DNA from 3 places in the Microbulbifer hydrolyticus genome. Region 1 is predicted to be linked to each of the others. Evidence: predicted binding sites of a transcription regulator. Region 1 holds the regulator's gene; each other region holds the start of a gene.
What was found. The regulator sigma-54, encoded in region 1, starts transcription at its own class of promoters, with help from an activator protein. The targets are predictions, from matches to a motif close to TGGCACANNNNTTGCNNT.

Region 1 (4,627 bases):
GCCTGGCGAACATCATGCCAGAGGTTACGGGCATCGATGCCGAGCGCGAGCTGGGTGTTTTCCTGGGGAGGCTGTTCGGCGACTCGCCGGATCAGCTCGGGCAGCAGGCTCGCGGGAAGGTTGTCGATACAGTTGAAGCCAACATCTTCCAGCAGTTGCAGGGCCGAGCTTTTACCGGAGCCTGAGCGGCCGCTGATTATGACCAGTCGCATAGACAAGCACTCCTTGCTGATACCGGGGCTGATGTACCGCCGGGATGGCTAACTTGAGCACGGCCGGCAACGGGGTGCCGCCAGTACACGCGATAGCTATTATGCCGCGGCGGCGCTGTTTATGGCCAGTGCGTAGAGGTCGTCGCTGGTGGTGGCTTCACGCAGCTTTTCGCGTACGCGGCTGTCGCTGAACAGGGCGGCAATTTCCGCCAATGTGTCCAGGTGCTCCTGCTCGGAGTCTTCAGGAACCAGCAATGCGAAAAGCAGGTCAACCGGCTGGCGGTCGATGGCATCAAAATCTACGGCGGGAGAGGTAGTACAGAGAACGCCGATGGGCTGCTCACAGCCGGGCAGGCGGCAGTGGGGGATGGCAACACCCTCGCCAATACCGGTGGAGCCCAGGCGTTCCCGGGCTACCAGCTGGTTGAACACGGTATCGGAATCCAGATCGGGGTATTGTTCTGAGATCGCCTGGGCGATGTTGAGTAACAGCTTTTTCTTGCTGCTCCCCGCCAGATGGCAAAGGCTCAGGCGGGGAGAGAGTAATGCTTCCAATGTCATAACTTACTGATGATCTAGCGGTACAGGCCAGCCGGTAACCTGGGTTGTGTTACGACTAGCGGTGACTGCGTAACTTTTCTTTGTGTTTCAGCAGTTGCCGGTCGAGTTTGTCAGTCAGCGAATCGATCGCTGCGTACATGTCCTCTGACTCCGAATCGGCAAAGATATCCTTGTTTCCGTTCACGTGAACCCGTGCCTCGGCCTTCTGGATAAGTTTGTCGACGGACAGGATGACCTGGGTATTGGTGATCAGGTCATTGTGGCGGGAGAGCTTGTCCAGTTTGGTCTGGCAGTAATCGCGAATGGCCGGAGTTACGTCTACATGGTGGCCACTGATATTGATCTGCATGGATTTCTCCTCATCGGGTACAACACAATTGGGCTGCACCCCCGCACAGGGCGGCAACCCTACTAGGAAGTGCGCCAGAATGGAAGGATACACTCAATGTCTGGCTATTGGTTGCCCAGAAACTGACCGGGGTAGTGTTGAACAGCCCTATTTTGTGACTGATCTATCTATATCAGTCGTTTCCGCTCGCTGGAAGATGGTATACCCATGGACTCGCGGTATTTGGCCACCGTGCGGCGAGCCACCTTGATGCCCTGGGAGTCGAGCTCCTGGGTAATCTTATTGTCAGACAGGGGTTTGCGCGGCTGCTCGGCGTCGATCAGTTTGCGGATCAGGGCGCGGATGGCGGTGGAGGAAGCATCCTCGCCGGAGTCGGTGCTGACATGGCTGGAGAAGAAGTACTTGAGCTCGAAAACCCCGCGCGGAGTCAGCATGTACTTCTGAGTTGTAACCCTGGAGATGGTGGACTCGTGCATGCCGATGGTCTCGGCGATGTTGGCCAGTACCATGGGTTTCATCGCTTCTGGCCCCTGTTCGAAAAAGCCCTGCTGCTTTTCCACGATGCAGCTGGCCACTTTCAGCAGTGTCTCGTGGCGGCTCTGCAGGCTTTTCAGGAACCAGCGCGCTTCCTGTAAATTATCGCGCAGGTAGTTGTTGTCGCTGGAATTGTCAGCGCGCTTGATCAGTGAGGCGTAGGTATCATTGATGCGCAGCTTGGGCGTTGTTTCCGGGTTCAGTTCCACCACCCAGCGATGCTGCTTGCGGCTCACAATCACATCGGGCACCACGTACTGGGGTTCTTCGCCGCCAAATGCTTCACCTGGGTAGGGGGTGAGGGTCTGGATCAGGCGCATGACCTCGCCGAGCTGTGCTTCGCTCAGGCGGGTGCGACGACTCAGTTGGCGAAAGTCCCGTTTGCCCAGCAGATCGAGATGCTGGCCCACAACAGTTTGGGCCTGAGCGAGCCAGGGGGTGTGTTCGGGTAGTTGGCGCAGCTGCAGGAGCAGGCTCTCACGCAGGTCTCGGGCCCCGCAACCTGCGGGTTCGAGCTGCTGAATGGTCTTCAGCACCGCCTGCACTTCGTCCGTGTCGACCCCGAAGGCCGCAGCCATTTCGTCGAGGTCCGCGTCGAGGAACCCGTTGGGGGCGATGGCGTCGATCAGGGCCTCACCGATCAGTTTGTCGATATCGGTCAGTGGGGTCAGGTTCAGCTGCCACACCAGGTGATCCTGCAGGCTCTCTGAAGCGGCATTGCGTTGCTCGAGCGCATAGTCTTCGCCGTCGCCGCCGCTGTAACTGCCACTGGTGTAGATGTCGTCCCAGCGGGTGTCTACCGGCAGGTCATCCGGGATTTCGCTGTTCCATTCGCCGTCAGCGGAGGATTCGTTCTGGGCCTCGCGGGCACTTTCGCGCTCGGCGGTTTCCCGCTCCTGTCCTTCGGAGCTGGCGGGGGTGTTCTGGTCCTGATGGGACTCGCCGGCATTTTCATCGAAGTCCGATTCCAGCAACGGATTGCTGTCGAGTGCCGACTGGATTTCCTGTTGCAGATCCAGCGTCGACAATTGCAGCAGACGAATAGCCTGCTGCAGCTGCGGTGTCATCGTCAGCTGTGTGCCGAGTTTTAACTGGAGTGACTGCTTCATATGGGGGTTGCCGGCAGAAAAATCTGGCGTTGGCCCGCCGCGACAAATTTGATGCTTGAAGCGGCGGCGTAAAGCTCATTTCCTGCAGACTACCGCGGGGCAATTCGGAACACAAGGGGCGGGTTAAGCAATAAGCGTGCCGAAAAATTTTGAGACTCCGGTCACAGGGGGGTTAGGTATGATGACTGCCTAAAGAAAAGGGAAATGGGCAGATGAAAATACCTGAATCTGCCTAGATGGTGAACTCATGTCCCAGATAGACATCTTTCACTTGTTTGTTTTCTGCGACGTCCCTGGGGTTTCCGGAGGCGATAATATGGCCCTCACTGACGATATAGGCGGTCTCGCAGATGTCCAGGGTTTCGCGCACATTGTGGTCGGTGATCAGGACGCCGATACCCCGGTCGCGCAGATGGCGGATAATCTGCTTGATATCGTTGACGGAGATAGGATCCACGCCGGCGAAGGGCTCGTCGAGCAGGACAAAAGCCGGGTTGGTGGCCAGGGCGCGCGCAATCTCCACACGTCGGCGCTCGCCGCCAGACAGCGCCATGCCCAGGCTGTCGCGGATATGGGTGATGTGAAACTCTTCCAGCAGGGCTTCCAGCTGTTCTTTGCGCTGGCTCTTGCTGAGGTCCTTGCGAGTTTCCAGGATGGCGAGAATATTGTCGGCCACCGACAGGCGGCGAAACACCGACGCCTCCTGCGGAAGATAGCCAATCCCCTTGCGAGCACGGCCGTGCATGGAGAAGCCGGTAATGTCTTCGCTGTCGATCAGCACCTGTCCCGCGTCTGCCTGAACCAGTCCGGCAATCATGTAGAAGCAGGTGGTTTTACCTGCGCCGTTGGGGCCCAGCAGTCCAACGACCTGGCCGCTGGATACGCTCACGGAGACATCCTGGACGACTTTGCGCTTTTTGTACTGCTTGGCGAGATGTAACGCTTTGAGCGTCGGCATGGCGAATTCCGGTATCTAGTGGAGCGGCATTGCGGCTCCAGCTTGGTAATTTTTTCGGGTATTTGCGCTTGTGACCTCAGTGGGAGGCTACTGGCCGTCTTCGGCCGGCTTGGATTCCGGCTTCCAGATCATTTCCACGCGCTTCTTCTCTGACTGCCCCTGAGCCTGCATCTGCTCGCTGTTGAGATCGTAATCGATACGTTCGGCAGACAGCGTATTGCCATCGCGGTCGACGAAGGCCTCGCCGGTCAGTTGCAGGGCGTCACTGCTCACCAGGAACTCGATTCGCCTGGCGCGGGCCTTGACCGGGCTGGTGCTTTCCTCCACCTGTTGCTGGAAGTGGGCCGGGGTGCCGGTGGCCACTACCTTGCTGATTTCGCCTTTGGCGCTGCCGTGAACCTCCACGCGATCCGCGCGAATTTGCAGGGACCCCTGACGGATAACCACATTGCCGCTGTACACAGAGAGGTTCTTGCTGCGATTGGCTTCCAGTTTATCGGCGGACACTTTCACCGGTTGCTCGCGGTCATTCGGTAGCGCCAGCGCATTGGTGGCCAGTATCAGGGTGGCAAGGACGGTGCCCCAAAGTGCGCGGCTCTTAGCGGTTATCGTTGGCCGATGACGGGCGAATTCATTGGGCTTCATAGCTGCTTTCCACATCGGACAGAATTTCTACCTTGTCTTGTTTGAGATCCGCGCGCAGGCCCTTGCCAGTAGTGCGATTGGGGCCGTCGGCAATGGTAACAACTTTGTCGGTCTCGGCGAATTCCTCACGGGGCTTGATCACGATTCTGGGGGTGCGCAGGGTTATTCCCGGTTCCGGTAGTTCCCGGATGGATACGTCACCCTCGAGTACCACCCGTTGCCCATTGTTGAAGGCAACGCCGGTGCGGGACTCTGTGCG
Region 2 (4,627 bases), 270 kb from region 1:
AATGGCGGGGTGCTCCAGCCGCCGTCCGGTCCATTCTTCAGCGATAAAACGCTCGATATAGGCCGGGTCGTCGATAAAATTTTCCGACGGCGCCTTCAATGCCCGCAGTGTTTCACCTTCCCCGTTGCGATCGGACTCCATGTCCCGCACCAGATACAGGTAGCTACGACTGCTGGCGTGCAGCTCCTGCAGGACTTCGTAGTTTTCAATCTTGTTGCCGGGGCGCAAGGGGGGAGGGAAGGGTAGCTCGCTCGTGGCGAGCAGCAAGTCGTCTGTTTCCAGTCCATCCAGCGCGTTTACCTGGCACAGGGCCAGGCTGAGGTTGTCGCCACTGCCGTTCTCGACTGCGGCGGTAATCAGTGGTGTCGAGGCTTCAACCCCATGCTGGCAAAGAATTTCGGTAAGCTGCACTTTCGGCAGGCAATCGTGAATGCCGTCGGTGGTCACACAGAAAAGGTCCCCGACCTCCAGTGGCTCCTGCCGGTAATCCACCTCAACATGCGCATCCATTCCCAGCGCCCGGCTCAGAAAGGTCCGTCCCGGCCCGAGCGCACGGCTGTGGTCCCGGGTCAGGCATTCCAGTTTACCTGCGCGCAGACGATAGATTCGTGAATCCCCGATATGAATCAGGTGCGCAGTGGAGCCTTTCAGCACCACCGCCGAAAAGGTTGTCAGCCAGCCGCGTTGTACCTCATCTGCGCCGCCGCTCTGCCGGTACAGCCAGCTGTTCAGAGCCTGTAACACCCGCGCCGCCGCCTGCTTTACCGACCAGGAATCCGGCGTGCTGTAGTAGTCGGAAATAAACCCGCTAACCGCCGCACGCGCTGCCGCGCCGCCGGCCTCTGCGCTGCCCACGCCATCGGCAATCGCCGCCAGTGAGCCGCGGTAACGCAATTCGTTGCCGGACGCCCGGTACACTGCGACAGCATCATCGTTATAGTCGCGCTTGCCGCATTCGGTGGCGGTGGCGAACTCCAGGCTCTCCGAGTTGGACGCCCGATGGTCGGAGTCTGACACTTCTGTGGTTTCGCAGGTGTAGTTCAAAATAGTTTGCCCAATGCTGAAGAGTATCCCGTGCCGGTACTTCGAAACGATCTCAAAGGATACTCCTTAACAAAAATCAGGCCACATCGATCAGCGAAACACTACCGTCCGGCATTACCTCGGCCATCTGGCCTTCCGGTTCTTCCAAGAACAGCAAGGTGACGAAGCCCAGGCACGCGGTGCAGGCAATCACCAGGAAGAAGGTCTCATAGGACACCATGCTGAGTACGGTCAGGTAAAAAACGGCACCGACATTACCGTATGCACCGGTCATACCCGCGATCTGTCCGGTAAGGCGGCGCTTGATCAGCGGTACCACCGCAAACACCGCGCCCTCACCAGACTGCACAAAGAAGGAGCACGCCATTGCCGCAGCGACGGCCAGATACAGCGGCCACTCCGCATCGATCATGCTCATGGTCAGATAACCCAGTGCCAGGCCTGCGGTCAGGATCAGCAGTGTGCTTTTGCGTCCGAAGCGATCACTGATCAACCCGCCAGCGGGGCGAGACATCAGGTTCATGAATGCGTAAGCGGAAGCCAGCAGGCCGGCCTTCACCGGGTCCAGGGTAAATGTCTCCGAGAAAAACAGCGGCAGCATGGAAATCACCGCAAGTTCGGAACCGAAAGTGGCAAAGTACAGAATATTAAGCACCGCTACCTGTTTGAACTTGTAGCGGTGGATGGGATCCGGAAGTTTGACGAAAATTTCTTTATTGATGTCGTAGCATTTTTTTGCGTCGAAGATGTACAGCACCGTCAGCGACAGATAAATGGCAATGGCTACCGGCATTGCCAGCATGCCCACTCCGGCTGGCGACAGCTTCCAGGTCAGCAGTGCCAGTGCCGCGTACATCGGCACTTTCATGATCAGCAGTAGGACAAAGTCAGATGGACTGGAAACTTCCATTCCGCCAATTTTTTTCGGCTTGAAATAGGTACCACCTTTGGGTGTGTCGGTTACCGAGCGGTAGTAGATCACGCTGTACACCAGTGCGATGATGCCGGTGATCCCGATGGCATAGCGCCAGCCATCTTCACCGCCAAACAACAGGGCAATGGTCGGCAGGGTCATGGCGCCGGCCGCGGAGCCGAAGTTGCCCCAGCCACCGTAAATTCCTTCCGCGGTACCCAGCTGCCTGGCCGGAAACCACTCGGACACCATGCGGATACCGATTACAAAGCCGGCGCCAATAAAGCCGAGAAGGAAGCGACCAATCGCCGCCGCCATAAAGCTGTCGGCCAGGGCGAAAATGAAGCATGGAATACTGCCAACGGCCAGCAGCAGGGAGTAGGTCAGGCGTGGACCGTATTTGTCGGTCAGCATGCCAATGATCACGCGCGCTGGAATGGTCAGCGCCACGTTCAGGATCAACAGGGTCTTCACCTGCTCGGAGGTGAGCGACAGGCTGTCCGCAATCGCCATTAACAGCGGTGCGTGGTTAAACCAGGCAAAAAAGGTAATAAAGAAAGCGATCCAGGTCAGGTGCAGCACCCGGATTTTTCCCTTGAAGGAAAACAGGTTTAAGGACTCACTGGACATTGTCGAATTCCGTTTGTTTTGGCTCGCGAATTTCAGGATGAGGAAATGCATTTTCGGGTGCGTTACGCAGCCCGAATTACAGACATAAAAAAAGCCCACGGGCACAGTCAGGCTGTAGCCGGTGGACTTCGATGTCCGAACGATGTTTGTTGCAGTTCAGAGCGCGGCCGAAAAAGCTGGCCCGGAGTAACTGGTGCCAACGGTGGCTCGAGTCTCTGCGATCGTGCGTTTCCGGGTATGCCTGCGATACCGGCACACCATCTGCTCACTAAATAGTTATTCAAGTTCTGTGCCATATCCGGGCGCCGGCGAGAATATGGTGCAAGCCGCAGGAAACTATTGGGGCAAAAAGGGGGAAACCGACGCATTTCGGGGGGTATCCCCCCTTTGCCAGGCACCAACCGGGCCGCAACCGGTTTCTGTTGCGCCCTGTTTTGGGGTTTTCTGTGCACCACGGTGCAACGGATGCACCTCTGTCGCGCGCCGGGTGCGACCGGCGGCGCTGTTTCAATACGGGCTAGGCGGTGTGGGTCTGCTGCAGGGTCTTGTGGCGGATAAAGTCCAGGGTCTGCTGGTACAGGTCAGAGCAGAATACATCCGCCGCGGCGCAGTCGGTGGGGGCGATTTCATTGCACAGCGTCAGCAACTCGCGGGCTTTTTTCTCAGTGGGGCGGCCGTGTTCCGACTGTGGGTGCGCGAACAGGTGCCAGCCCGGATTCTTGATTGGCGGCTGTCCATCCGCCGTGATCAGTTCATCGTTGAGCGATGCGGCAATGGTTGCTTCTGGCAAATCCAGGTATTCCGGGCGCGCCAGAATCGAAATGGCATCCTGGCGCTGGCTGCGGTCGCTGAGCCAGCCACAGGCATCCAGTAGCGCGGCGCGCAGTGCCAGGTGGGTGGCCGGGTTGGCTTCGTGCCAGCTGCGGGTTACTGCCAGCACTTTTTCCGGCATGGCCGGCATCAGCGCATTGCTGGGGGTGGCAATCACGCCGATGCCTTGTTGCACCGCCAGGGTGTTCCAGGGTTCGCCCACACAGTAGCCGTCGATGTCTCCCCGGCGCAGGTGATCCACCATCTGCTCCGGTGGCAGTACGACCAGGCGTACATCCGTATCCGGATTGATGCCTGCACTGGTCAGCCAGTGGCGCAGTTGCAGGGTATGGCTGGCAAAGGGGTACACGCTGGCAAAGGTCAGCGGTAATTCGTTGTCGCCGTGGGCTCTGATATGTGACTTGAGTGCCGCGCCAATGTCAGGCAACTGGCCGGAAGCATCGCTGTCGTTGATTCCCAGAGACTCGTACAGAGTGCGTGAGAGCGTAATGGCGTTGCCATTGCAACTGAGAATCAGCCCGCTGAGCAGGGACTCGTCACAGTTGGGCAGTGTCTGGTTCAGGGTGAGCGGCATGGGAGCGAGTATTGCTGCGGCATCGGCGGCGCCGCCGATCAGCTTGTCGCGCAGGGTGGCCCAGGAGGTCTCACGCTGAAGGCTCACGTTCAGGCCGTAGCGCTCGAAGTACCCCAGTTCATGGGCAATGATCAGCGGGGCGCTGTCGGTCAGGCGCAGGTACAGGAGTTTAAGATTGGGCTTTTCTGCTTGCAGGCTGCTCACGGTAATACTCTCGAATTCTTCAATTTATCGGGCCGCACTCAATCAAGGTTGAGGCGTTATTTCACTGGCGATTGCAGGTGTGTGACGATCTGTTCGGCCACATTGCGCATGGTCGAGTTACTGTTCATGGCCAGGGTGCGCAGCGTCTGGTGGGCGGCCTGTTCACTGATGTTTTTACGGGCCATCAGCAATCCTTTAGCCCGCTCGATCACCTTGCGTTCATCCAGCTGTTGCTGGGTGCGCTCCAGGGACTGGCGCAGATGCTGGTAACTGCGGAACTGGGCCATGGCAATCTCGATCGCTGGGGCGACCCGGTCTGCGGAAAGCCCCTCTGCCATATAGGCGCTGACCCCGGCTTCCACCGCGCTGGTGATGAAGTCGGCTCCGCCGCGCGCGGAGAACATGGCGACAGGCGTCGGGTTATGCTGGTT
Region 3 (4,627 bases), 1.6 Mb from region 1:
GGTCAATGTGTACGACAAAGCCCGCAGCATCGAAAAGGCCCCCGCAAACATCCAGGATAAAATCAGTTACCAGTTACAACTGGCAATTGACGTCGCGAACGGGAAAACACCGCTCAAGTATCAGGTGGCCGACGGCAAAAGAATTCGCGAATACGAATTTCGTGTAGCCGGAAAGGAAAATATCAAAACGCCAATGGGCTTGATCGAAACCGTCAAGGTAGAGCGTGTGCGCGAGGAAGGTGCGGAGCGTGTCACCAATATCTGGTTTGCGCCCAAATGGAAATACGCATTGGTAAAGCTTATGCAGCAAGAAGATAATGGCAAAAGCTACCAAATCACCCTGACAAAATTATCCATTGACGGCAAAGAAGTCAGCGCAAAAGATTAGACGGAAAAAATTTTTCACATTCCCAAAAAAAACTACGACAACTCGTAGATTTTCCCGCTCGAGACCACTATAAAGTCGTCGCTTTCTCCCCGTGCGTAAAAATCGCACTGCTAGACTCAACCTACTAGGAATTTGTTTGCTTGAAGCAAAAACTTTCTGGAAAAGCTTCTCTGTGATTCGGAAACAGAAAATTCCGTCATTACGCATCAGGGCAGCTTTAACCGGTTGGCATAATTTTCAGCAATAGAGTGGGATCTCATGACTATCAAAACTCTGCGCAAAGCCGCACTGGCCGCAGCGATCTGTTCCGTATATGGCGGTACCTTTTCCAGCGGCGCGTCGGCCGCCGGCTTTGCCCTTCAAGAATCCAGTAGTTCCGGCCTCGGCCGGGCATTTGCTGCTGAAAACGCCATTGGCGACAATGCGGCAATTCTTGCCCGCAACCCCGCGGGCTCGGCGCTGTTCAACGAAATGGCTTTCTCTGTCGGCGTAACATATGTGAACCCGGAAATTGATGCCGCCGGGACCACCGACTACTACCTGCTTACGCCAGATGGCCCGGTTTTCGCGGCTTCGCTCTATGACGAGGCAAAAGATTACGCGAGCAGTGCCTGGGTGCCCAACGCTTACCTGGCGGTGCCGTTCAATGATTGCTGGTCGTTTGGCCTCGCCGTCAACACCGACTACGGTCTTGAAACCGACTTTAATGGCAGCTGGCCCGTCACTCATATCGCGGATAAAACCGAGCTGCTATCGGTCAATATTGCGCCGTCCGTCGCATTCGATTTCAACGATCAGTTCAGCGTCGGTGTATCCGTAAACTTCCTGTATGCGGACGCCACCCTCAAGAGCAAAGTTCCCAGTAACTTTATCCTTGACCCGACGGCAGAGCAGTTACTCGGCACTTCTGTTTCCGATGCAAGAATCCTCGACGCCGACGGCGACGACTGGGACTACGGCTGGAGCATTGGCGCACTGTGGCGCAGTGTCGATGGACGCACCCACTTCGGTGTTTCTTACCAGTCCGAACTGGATCCCGAGATCGAAGCCGACGTGGATTCCGACCTTCTGCGGGCCTTCGACAATGCGGGACAGGTAATTGGTACATTCTCCAACGAACGCGCGAACCTGACGCTCGACCTGCCTGACACCCTTGAACTCGGGCTGTACCACCGTTTCCATGACGAATGGGGCGTCGCCCTCGGCGCCATGTGGACAGACTGGGACGACTTCGAGCGTCTGGAGGCCTTCTTCCCGAATCAGCGAGCCGGAGGTAACCTGATTCCCGATTACAATCCACTCCCGATCAAGGAAGAGAACTTCAGCAGTGGCTGGCGCTACAGCCTCGGCCTGGAGTACTACCCCTGTGACGAGGTGACCTGGCGCGTAGGCTACGCCTACGACGAAGGTGCTGCGCGCGATGGCTTCAATGAAGACGCGATCCTTGAGTCACAGTCAGTAGGTTTCGTCCCCGATGGGCTCCCGGTGACCTGGCGCACCCTTTCCATTCCGGATGCGGACCGTCAGTGGGTAACGTTCGGCGGCACCTTCAAGTTCAACAACCAGCTGAGTATCGATGCCGGCCTGGCCTACCTGTGGGGTGACGATGAACCCATCCAGGAATTCCAGGCGCTACCGCTGACATCGACCGCCGGGCTTGGTACCTACTTTGACGGTGGCACCACCAATCTGGAAGCCTGGCTGGTCGGCGCATCCCTGAACTATAGCTTCTGATCGCGATTTCGTCAGAGCTTTACCGGAGGCCGGGCTTGGTGAATTGCCACCGCCCGGCCTTTTTTATTTCCTGGCGATGCGCGCTTTTGACGCGCACGCACCAAATCGGCTCCATTTCCCGCACCGAAAGCGCACCTTCCCATTTGGTGCGTGCACCAGAATTTTTCCACTCCGGCCTCCCCTGCACCCGATTAGATACCCGTGAAACCGGAAAAACCGTTACGAGCTCCAGTGTAAAAACATAGCCTGGCACGCAATTAAACATAGATCCCATGTCTTTACCGGCAGCTTCAATGCGAAAATCAAGAAGCGGAAACTCTGCCATCAATCTAAAAAATATTTAGATATTTCAAGGGCTTGCACTTTTCCAGGGCTATCACCTGCTCTGGCATCCCTACGCCCACCCCGCTCGGTTCAACGCGCCACGCTCCATTGCGCCGGAAAAAGTTGGCACAGTGCCTGCAATGCCCCCATTAAACGCGGACTGCAAATCCGCACCGGAACAGGCTGCCACAGAGGCGCTGAACTTCCGTCACTAATTTACGTTGACCAATTCCGTTGACTAGCCGGGCAACCTGTCGCCCGGATAACAATCAGACTGGCATCGCCTGGCGATTGCCCTTGAGCAGAGGCGCTCACCGTTCCTGTCCGTATAGGCAGGAAAACGGTGAGCGCTTTTTTTTGGCAAAGATTTTTCGCATTCAACGATCTGAAACTTAGAGAGACCAGGAGCAAAATTACCATGTCATGGAAAAAGCCCTTCAAGAAAATAGCCGCATCGCTGGCCTTGGCTGTCGGATTTTCCTCCGGCGCCGTTTCTGCCAGCGCCGAAGAACTCGGTTATCCGGAAAAGGAAGAGCTGACCTTCGGGTTTATCAAACTAACGGATATGGCTCCAATTGCCGTCGCCTACGAAAAAGGATTTTTTGAAGATGAGGGCCTCTACGTCACTATCGAAGCCCAGGCCAACTGGAAAGTACTACTCGACGGTGTGATTGATGGCCGCCTCGACGGTGCGCATATGCTGGCGGGTCAGCCCATTGCCGCAACCATGGGCTTCGGAACCAAAGCCGATATCATCACGCCGTTTTCCATGGACCTGAACGGTAACGGTATTACTGTTTCCAACACCATCTGGGAACAGATGAAGCCCAACATTCCAAAAATGGACGACGGCCGACCGGTACACCCGATCAAAGCCGATGCGCTCAAGCCGGTGGTAGAAAAATACAAGGCGGACGGCAAGCCATTCAACATGGGCATGGTCTTCCCGGTTTCTACCCACAATTATGAACTGCGCTACTGGCTCGCCGCCGGCGGCATCCACCCCGGCTACTACGCGCCGCACAAAGGCGATACTTCTGGCCAGATCGATGCCGATGCGCTGCTGTCGGTCACCCCTCCCCCGCAGATGCCAGCCACGCTCGAAGCAGGCACCATCTATGGCTACTGCGTCGGCGAACCCTGGAACCAGCAAGCGGTGTTCAAGGATATTGGTGTACCGGTCGTAACTGACTACGAAATCTGGAAAGACAACCCTGAAAAAGTATTCGGGATCACCAAAGAATTCGCCGAAAAATACCCCAACACCACCGTGCGTATTACCCGCGCCCTGATCCGCGCCGCCATGTGGCTGGACGAGAACAACAACGCCAACCGCCCGGAAGCCGTAAAGATCCTGTCCCAGTCGAACTACGTGGGTGCCGACTACGACGTGATCGCCAACAGCATGACCGGAACCTTCGAGTACGAAAAAGGCGACAAGCGCGAAGTGCCGGACTTCAATGTCTTCTTCCGCTACAACGCCACTTATCCTTACTACTCCGATGCGATCTGGTACCTGACCCAGATGCGCCGCTGGGGCCAGATCTCCGAAGACAAACCGGACGAGTGGTACAAGGAACTGGCATCCAAGGTCTATCGCCCGGATATCTATGAAGCTGCCGCCAAGTCCCTGATTGCGGAAAAGCTGGCCAAGCCAGAACAGTTCCCGGACTTCGCCACCGAAGATGGCTTCCGCAATCCGCAGACACACTTCATCGACGGCATCGTCTACAACGGCCAGAAGCCGAACGAATACATCGAGAAGTTCTCTATCGGTCTGAAGTCGGGCCAGAAGCTCTGATCAATCAATCGGAGACCGGGCCCGGTAACCGGGCCCGGCACTACCGGATACACAAAAGCCGGAAGTGAAAATAAAAAATCATGCTCATCGAGAATACGCATATCGAGTGCGGAGGTAACGGAAGATGAATACCACTACTGCCAATGCCGGAAAATTTTCTGGCTTCAAGTTGCCACAGCTGGATAGCCCCCTGGTCGGGCAAGCCTTTCGGCTGGTAGCGTTGCCACTGATTGGTATCCTCGCCTTCTTGCTGTTGTGGTCTGTCACCGCGCAGAACATCGACACCTCGCTGGGGAAATTTCCCGGCCCATCGGCCGTCATGGAACAGTTCGATGCACTGTACAGCGAGCACCAGCGTTCACGAGAAAAGGAACAGGCCT

Region 2: the regulator sigma-54 is predicted to act here: its motif matches at 2,865-2,882, upstream of GTQ55_RS14345 (NarK family nitrate/nitrite MFS transporter).
Region 3: the regulator sigma-54 is predicted to act here: its motif matches at 2,571-2,588, upstream of GTQ55_RS06395 (CmpA/NrtA family ABC transporter substrate-binding protein).

Annotation. Positions count from the first base shown of each region.
Region 1 is NZ_CP047491.1:3,097,357-3,101,983, reverse strand. It holds gene rapZ (RNase adapter RapZ) at 1-212, opposite strand, end outside; gene ptsN (PTS IIA-like nitrogen regulatory protein PtsN) at 312-773, opposite strand; gene hpf (ribosome hibernation-promoting factor, HPF/YfiA family) at 829-1,122, opposite strand; gene GTQ55_RS13300 (RNA polymerase factor sigma-54) at 1,290-2,765, opposite strand; gene lptB (LPS export ABC transporter ATP-binding protein) at 2,998-3,723, opposite strand; gene lptA (lipopolysaccharide transport periplasmic protein LptA) at 3,811-4,368, opposite strand; gene lptC (LPS export ABC transporter periplasmic protein LptC) at 4,355-4,627, opposite strand, start outside.
Region 2 is NZ_CP047491.1:3,366,033-3,370,659, reverse strand. It holds gene GTQ55_RS14350 (bifunctional protein-serine/threonine kinase/phosphatase) at 1-1,017, opposite strand, end outside; gene GTQ55_RS14345 (NarK family nitrate/nitrite MFS transporter) at 1,121-2,587, opposite strand; gene GTQ55_RS14340 (CmpA/NrtA family ABC transporter substrate-binding protein) at 3,105-4,196, opposite strand; gene GTQ55_RS14335 (ANTAR domain-containing response regulator) at 4,253-4,627, opposite strand, start outside.
Region 3 is NZ_CP047491.1:1,503,680-1,508,306, reverse strand. It holds gene GTQ55_RS06410 (DUF3108 domain-containing protein) at 1-388, shown strand, start outside; gene GTQ55_RS06405 (OmpP1/FadL family transporter) at 647-2,122, shown strand; gene GTQ55_RS06400 (hypothetical protein) at 2,142-2,447, opposite strand; gene GTQ55_RS06395 (CmpA/NrtA family ABC transporter substrate-binding protein) at 2,865-4,247, shown strand; gene GTQ55_RS06390 (ABC transporter permease) at 4,372-4,627, shown strand, end outside.